2 regions of the Kitasatospora sp. CM 4170 genome follow, and region 1 is predicted to be linked to the other one. Evidence: riboswitches for the same ligand, from Rfam matches in the RefSeq annotation. Region 1 holds a riboswitch; the other holds the start of a gene.
What was found. A riboswitch is a leader RNA that binds a small molecule or an ion and turns the genes downstream of it on or off. The one in region 1 is predicted to bind S-adenosylmethionine.
Positions count from the first base shown of each region.

Region 2: linked by a shared signal. The riboswitch ahead of thrC (threonine synthase) and the one ahead of RMN57_RS32660 (IclR family transcriptional regulator) in region 1 are both predicted to bind S-adenosylmethionine.

Region 1 is NZ_CP134877.1:7,771,622-7,775,548, reverse strand. It holds rRNA gene RMN57_RS32665 (16S ribosomal RNA) at 1-986, opposite strand, end outside; gene RMN57_RS32660 (IclR family transcriptional regulator) at 1,685-2,398, opposite strand; SAM riboswitch class I at 2,594-2,736, opposite strand; gene RMN57_RS32655 (GDSL-type esterase/lipase family protein) at 2,851-3,927, opposite strand, start outside.
Region 2 is NZ_CP134877.1:5,176,951-5,180,877, reverse strand. It holds gene RMN57_RS22170 (cold-shock protein) at 1-34, opposite strand, end outside; gene RMN57_RS22165 (MoaD/ThiS family protein) at 594-872, opposite strand; gene thrC (threonine synthase) at 901-2,184, opposite strand; SAM riboswitch class I at 2,202-2,336, opposite strand; gene RMN57_RS22155 (glucosyl-3-phosphoglycerate synthase) at 2,515-3,555, shown strand; gene RMN57_RS22150 (trehalose-6-phosphate synthase) at 3,594-3,927, shown strand, end outside.

The DNA of each region.
Region 1 (3,927 bases):
AGACGTTTCCGGCATATGTCAAGCCTTGGTAAGGTTCTTCGCGTTGCGTCGAATTAAGCCACATGCTCCGCTGCTTGTGCGGGCCCCCGTCAATTCCTTTGAGTTTTAGCCTTGCGGCCGTACTCCCCAGGCGGGGAACTTAATGCGTTAGCTGCGGCACCGACGACGTGGAATGTCGCCAACACCTAGTTCCCAACGTTTACGGCGTGGACTACCAGGGTATCTAATCCTGTTCGCTCCCCACGCTTTCGCTCCTCAGCGTCAGTAATGGCCCAGAGATCCGCCTTCGCCACCGGTGTTCCTCCTGATATCTGCGCATTTCACCGCTACACCAGGAATTCCGATCTCCCCTACCACACTCTAGCCTGCCCGTATCGAATGCAGACCCGGGGTTAAGCCCCGGGCTTTCACATCCGACGCGACAGGCCGCCTACGAGCTCTTTACGCCCAATAATTCCGGACAACGCTCGCACCCTACGTATTACCGCGGCTGCTGGCACGTAGTTAGCCGGTGCTTCTTCTGCAGGTACCGTCACTTGCGCTTCTTCCCTGCTGAAAGAGGTTTACAACCCGAAGGCCGTCATCCCTCACGCGGCGTCGCTGCATCAGGCTTTCGCCCATTGTGCAATATTCCCCACTGCTGCCTCCCGTAGGAGTCTGGGCCGTGTCTCAGTCCCAGTGTGGCCGGTCGCCCTCTCAGGCCGGCTACCCGTCGTCGCCTTGGTAGGCCATTACCCCACCAACAAGCTGATAGGCCGCGGGCTCATCCTGCACCGCCGGAGCTTTCCACCAACCCCCATGCGGAGGAAGGTCATATCCGGTATTAGACCCCGTTTCCAGGGCTTGTCCCAGAGTGCAGGGCAGATTGCCCACGTGTTACTCACCCGTTCGCCACTGATCCACCCCGAAGGGCTTCACCGTTCGACTTGCATGTGTTAAGCACGCCGCCAGCGTTCGTCCTGAGCCAGGATCAAACTCTCCGTGAATGATTACTCGGCCCCGACATTGAACAGGGCCGGTGTCACACTCGCGTTGAGCGGCACGGCAACCACCGGAATAGGGCGGTCCCGCGCACTGCGTCCTCGCTGTGTTATTTCAAAAGGAATCTCCAACCCCAGAGAATCTGAGGCCGGGGATGTCAACATATCTGGCGTTGACTTTTGGCACGCTGTTGAGTTCTCAAGGAACGGACACTTCCTTCAGGCGGCTTTCACACCGACCCTCCGGGCGCTTCGTTCTTTCGTGTTTCCAGCTTATCAGACGTTTTCCGCTCCGTTTCCGGGGCTTCGTTCATCCAACTCGCCGGTGTCTTCTGCGGCTGTTCGCCCCGTCCGACGTTTCAAACTCTAGCCGACCCCCGCTCCGAAAAGCGAATCCGGCCACAATCCCGATAAACACACACGCCGAATAGACCCTGCCCCGAACAGGAGTGCGACAAGACGCAATCCAGCCCGGAAGGGAAGGAGTGGTGTTTCAAGGGATCGGCCGCCCCGGGACCGTCCGCGCCGATGCGTGTCCGGTGCTCCCTGCCGAGCGACTGGGCGAGATTACTCCTACTCAGCGCAGGAAACAAACTGCCCGTCCCCCATCACCCGGGCCTCCCCCTCTACGGGCTCCGCCGCGCAACGGCGGAGCCCGTCCGACCGCCGGCGGCGAACCGCTTCACGAAGAGGACGCGAACCGATCAGGACTGGCGCAGGGCTTCGGTGAGGCGGGCGGCCGCCTCGACGACGGCCTGGGAGAGGTGGGCGCCGGGGTGGCGGGTGAGCCGCTCGATCGGGCCGGAGACCGAGACCGCGGCCACGACCCGGTTCGACGGGCCGCGGACCGGCGCGGAGACGGAGGCGACCCCGAGCTCGCGTTCACCGATGGACTGGGCCCAGCCGCGCCGCCGTACGCCGCTGAGGGCGGTGGCGGTGAAGCGGGCGCCCTGCAGGCCGCGGTGGAGCCGCTCGGGCTCCTCCCAGGCGAGCAGGATCTGGGCGGCGGAGCCGACCTTCATGGGGAGGGTGACGCCAACGGGAACGGTGTCACGCAGACCGGAAAGGCGCTCGACGGCGGCCACGCAGATCCGGATCTCGCCCTGTCGGCGGTAGAGCTGGGCGCTCTCGCCGGTGACGTCGCGCAGGTGGGTGAGGACCGGGCCGGCGGCCGCCAGCAGGCGGTCCTCACCGGCGGCCGCCGAGAGCTCTGTGAGCCGGGGGCCGAGCATGAACCGGCCCTGCAAGTCCCGTGTGACCAGTCGGTGCTGTTCGAGTGCGACGGCGAGCCGGTGGGCGGTGGGGCGCGCCAGGCCGGTGGCGTTGACGAGTCCGGCCAGGGTGGCGGGACCGGCCTCCAGGGTGCCGAGGATCGAGGTGACCTTGTCGAGCACGCCGACGCCGCTCGTGTTCTCCATGGATGGGTACTCCGTCTCAGATCCCGCGAGCAGCAGGGCTTCGCTCGCGGACGCTCCCCGCGGGGAGCGGGGGGGTGGTCAGCGAGTGCAGGCCGGAGAAGTCGGCCGATTGCCTGCGCCGGGCACGAGACGGGTACGCGGAAGGACCGGGGCGGGAAGCGCCCGGGCGAAGGACAGCACAGAGAGCACCGTGTCTCCTCATCTTTCCCGCGCCACATTGGCGACAGGCCGGAGTTGGCACTGGTCCCGGACGGCGCGGCGCGTACTTCGGACGCCGAGTCGACCGGGGAGTTGCCGGGGCTTCGTAGGGCCGGTCCCTCCACCCCTCTGGATGATTCGCCAAGCACCATACAAGATTCCCCGGGCAACCCGCCAAAGGGCCTGTCGCCGCTCACCGGTGATGGCCGCCCCTCCCGGGTGGGGCCGGGAGGGGCGGCCCGTCGCGGGGCGGGCTACCGAGCGGTGAGGTACATGCCGGTGGAGTCGCGGCCAGCGGTGTTGCGGCAGGACCAGTTGCCGCCGCCCTTGGCGTCCAGCAGGGTCAGGCAGCGCCCGAGGGCCTGCTGGCCGTAGTAGTTGGGGTGGAAGGACTCCTCGATGGTGCCCTGGACCGTGGTGCCGAAGTCGAGGAAGCGGGCCCACTCGCTCCCGGTCGCGGTGGGCGGGCTGCTGGGGGTGGCCAGACGGGTGGCGGTGGAGCAGACCTCACGTCCCTGGAGCATGTCCCGGAGGTCGAGGAACTGCACGCCCTTGGCCGCGGCGACGCGCGCGAGCCGGTCGGAGATCTGCGGGACGAGGCGGTCCCGGGCCCAGTCGGCGTCCTGGTTCCAGAACGGGCAGCCGCCGGTGCTGGTCCGGCTCCAGCCGCTCTCCGGGTAGCGGTTCTCGGAGCTGCGCGGAATCGGGGACGGGTACGACTGGAGGACGATCCGGTAGCTGTCGGGGGCCTGGCCCGCCTGGGTCATGACGGCGCGGATCTCGTCGATGGACTTGGCGACGCCGGCCATGGCCTCGTCCATCCGGGAGTCGACGGCCTCCTGCTGGTCGTCGTGGCAGTAGGAGTTCCAGATCTCGTAGTCCTGGACGCAGGAGATGATGACGTCGGCGAAGCCGAGGTCGTTGCCGCCGATCGAGAGGGAGACGAGCTTGACGTTGTAGTTGCGGGCGACCTGGGCGAGCTGGTCGGCCTGCGGGGCCTCGCCCTTGTAGGACTGCCCGCCGCCGGCGGCGCGGGGGATGTTGGCGGAGGTGGCGCCCGAGCAGGCCAGGTTGATCTGGTACTGCGCGGTGGTGGGGGCACTGCGGATCTCGGCGACGTCCGAGCGGTCGCAGCCGTTGCCGGCGCTGGCCCCGTAGACCCGGGACGGGTCGTACGAGCTGCCGGTCCAGGCCCGGTCGGTTCCGGCGCGGCTAGTGGAGGTGCTGAGGCTGTTGCCCTTCCAGCGGCCGGCTTCGCCGGAGATGTAGCTGTCTCCCATGGCGACGGCGGCGGTGGGGCTGGCGGCCGTGGGGCCGGCGGCCGTACGGCT
Region 2 (3,927 bases), 2.6 Mb from region 1:
CCGCGTTGAACCACTTGACGGTGCCCTGAGCCATTCCGAACTCCCCTAGTGCTGTGCTGGCCCTTCACGCGCCCGCGGGTCTGCGGGTGCGGGTCTGGTTGAGGCCGGCCCGGGGAACCCCCCCTGGGCACAGCCGTGCACGCCGCAATCCCCGCCGAGACCACCGAACGGCGTCCGGTGCACGGGCGATTGCGTCGACCGCGGCTGAATGTATCCGGATCGACGCCCTCTGCAACAGGCCCAATCGCCGTGAATTCACCGGGCCCGCCAAGGGGCAGATCCGACGGAATCGGAAGGAACGTCGCAATTCACGCCGGACATAGCGGACGAATTACCCAAATCCCCTGAAGAATTCTGACATCGGCCTGACATGTTTCACGGCCGCGGAGCGGTCTACGGCCTCGGCGGCCGGACGGGAAACGGCGGTGCGGGCGCGGACGGATTCGACCACCGGTGCGAGGGGGAGGGGAGCCCCGTTCCCGGTCGAGCCACACTCTACTCCGACTGGGACCGCAAATATTCCCGCCAAAATACGACCGGCCGCCCCGGGTCGGAATTCCGTCCCGGGGCGGCCGACTCGGCGGTCGGACGGCTCAGCAGCCGCCGGCCACCGCCGGAATGATCGAGACGCTAGCGCCGTCCTTGATCTCGGTGGCCAGGCCCTCCGCGAACCGCACGTCGTCGTCGTTGACGTAGACGTTGACGAAACGCCGCAGCTTGCCGGTGTCGTCCAGGACGCGCGCGGCGATCCCGGCGTGGTTACGGTCCAGGTCGGCGATCACCTCGCCCAGGGTGGCGCCCTCGGCGCTCACCTCGGCGGCGCCGCCGGTGTAGGTGCGCAGGATGGTCGGGATGCGGACGTTGGCGCTCATGGGGGGGCTTCTCCTAGCTGCGGGTGGGTCAGGCGGAGGCGAGGCCGGCGTCGCGGAACGAGGCCAGCGTCGGGCGGATGACGGCGGTCATCCCGGCGTCGGAGACGGCGTCCAGCGTCTTCAGGCCGTCGCCGGTGTTGATCGCGACGGTCTCCTTGGCCGGGTCCAGCTGTCCGGTCTCGACCAGCTTCTTCAGCACGCCGACGGTGACGCCGCCGGCGGTCTCCGCGAAGATGCCCTCGGTGCGGGCCAGCAGCTTGATCGCGGCCACCACCTCGACGTCCGTCACGTCCTCGACCGCACCGCCGGTGCGCCGGGCGATGTCCAGCACGTACGGGCCGTCGGCCGGGTTGCCGATCGCCAGCGACTTGGCGATGGTGTCCGGCTTGACCGGGCGGATCACGTCGTGGCCGGCCTTGAACGCCGCCGACACCGGCGAGCAGCCCTCGGCCTGGGCGCCGAAGATCTTGTACGGCCGGTCCTCGACCAGGCCGAGCTTCACCAGCTCCCGCAGCCCCTTGTCGATCTTCGTCAGCTGGGAGCCCGAGGCGATCGGGATGACGATCTGCTCCGGCAGGCGCCAGCCCAGCTGCTCGCAGATCTCGTACGCCAGCGTCTTGGAGCCCTCGCCGTAGTACGGGCGCAGGTTGACGTTGACGAAGCCCCAGCCCTCGCCGGCCGGGTCGCCGATCAGCTCCGAGCAGAAGCGGTTCACGTCGTCGTAGTTGCCCTCGATGCCGACCAGCTCGCCGCCGTAGACACCGGCCATGACGACCTTGCCCTGCTCCAGGTCGTGCGGGATGAACACGCAGGACTTGAAGCCGGCCCGGGCGGCCGCGGCGCCCACCGCGCCGGCCAGGTTGCCGGTCGAGGAGCAGGAGAGCGTGGTGAAGCCGAACGCCCGCGCCGCCTCGATCGCGCAGGCGACCACGCGGTCCTTGAAGGAGTGGGTCGGGTTGCCGGAGTCGTCCTTGATGTGCAGCTGCGCGGTGAAGCCGAGCTCGCGGCCCAGGTTGTCCGCCTTGACCAGCGGGGTCCAGCCCGGGTTCAGGTTCGGCTTGGTGGCGACGTCGGCCGGCACCGGCAGCAGCGGGGCGTAGCGCCAGATCGACGCCGGGCCGGACTCGATCCGCTTGCGCAGCGCCTCGGCGCCCTCGCTCCCGAAGTCGTACGCGATCTCCAGCGGCCCGAAGCACTCCAGGCAGGCGAAGCTGGGGCCGAGCGGGAAGCGGGTGCCGCACTCGCGACAGGACAGCGCGGCGGCGGGGCCGAGATCAACGGTGCTGACGGGTGCGGCTGTGTCGATAGCCATGGTGGCGGAGGCCTCTCTCCTCATCTTCCCCGCGGCGCGGTCGCGCCACAGGCCGGAATTGGCACCTGTCCCGCCGGGGCCTGTGACGACAGCCGCGCGAGAAGGTTGCCGGGACGTCAACGGGCCGTTCCCTCAGTCCCTCTGGATGAGCTCTGTGAAGTTGTCGGTCGTGCTCAGCGGCGACCCCGGCGTGCGAAGGTCCGACCGCTGTACGAAGACTGTATCCGAAGGCGTGAAGCTTGAACGGGACCGTCCGCCACGCGAGATGGCCCGTTCCACCCGCCCCTTCCACCCCGATCAGCTCCACCCGATCCCGCCGAGGAGAGACCCGTGCCCGCCGACCCGACACCCGAGCTCGTCCCGCAGGCGGCGTCCTGGCTGCGCCGCCGCTCGTGGAGCGCGGCCGACCGTCCGGTGCGCACCCTGCTGGAGGCCAAGCGGGCCGCCGGCCGCGCGGGCAGCGTCAGCGTCGTCCTGCCCGCACTCGACGAGGAGGCCACGGTCGGCGACATCGTCCGGACGGTCCGCCGGGAGCTGATGGAGCGCCTGCCGCTGGTCGACGAGCTCGTCGTGGTCGACTCCGGCTCCGCCGACGGCACCGCCGCCGTGGCCGCCGCGGCCGGCGCCCGGGTGGTCCACCGGGACGAGATCCTCCCCCGGCTGCCCGCCGCCCCCGGCAAGGGCGAGGTGCTCTGGCGCTCGCTGCTGGTCACCCGCGGCGAGATCGTCTGCTTCATCGACGCCGACCTGCGCGAGTTCGACCCGGCCTTCGTCTCCGGCATCGTCGGGCCGCTGCTCACCGACCCCGGCATCCAGCTGGTCAAGGCCATGTACGACCGGCCGCTCGAAGTGACGCCGAGCGACTCCGCCGCGGGCGACGCCGCGGTGGTCCCGTCCGGCGGCGGCCGGGTCACCGAACTGGTCGCCCGCCCCCTGCTGAACCTGCACTGGCCGGAACTCGCCGGTTTCGTCCAGCCGCTCGGCGGCGAGTACGCGGCCCGCCGCTCACTGCTCGAACGGCTGCCCTTCCCCACCGGCTACGGCGTCGAGCTCGGGCTGCTGGTCGACGCACTGGAGACCGCCGGTCTGGACGCCCTGGCCCAGGTGGACGTCGGCGTGCGCCACCACCGCCACCAGGACGGCCAGGCGCTCGGCCGGATGGCCGCCACCATCTACCGCACCGCACTCGAACGGCTCGACCGGACGCACCGGCTCAAGGCCTCCGCCGATCTGGTGCACCCGCTGCTCACCCAGTTCACCCGCGATCCGGAGACCAGGGAGTTCACCGCCCACACCCACCCGGTCACGGCCCTGGAACGGCCCCCGATGCACACCGTCCCCGAGTACGCAGGCCGCCACCTGCCCCGCTGAGGGGTTTGCGGCCCCGGGCCCCCGGCAACCTACCCATCATGGGCGATCTCACGACCGAGCGTTCGAATCCGACCGGCACCGCCCCGGTCCTGGTGGCCTCCAACCGGGGACCGGTGTCGTTCAGCACGGCGGAGGACGGCACGCTGGCCCTCCGCCGGGGCGGCGGGGGCCTGGTCTCCGGGCTCTCCGCGATCGGCGACCCCGACGCCGTCTGGGTCTGCGCGGCCCTCGGCGACGCGGACCGCCGGGCCGCCCGGGAGGCCCCGGACGGCCGCCTCGACCGGGCCGGCCACGACGTCGGCGGGCAGGCCGTCCGGATGCTGGACATCGACCCGGAGACCTTCGCCCGCGCCTACAACGGCGTGGCCAACT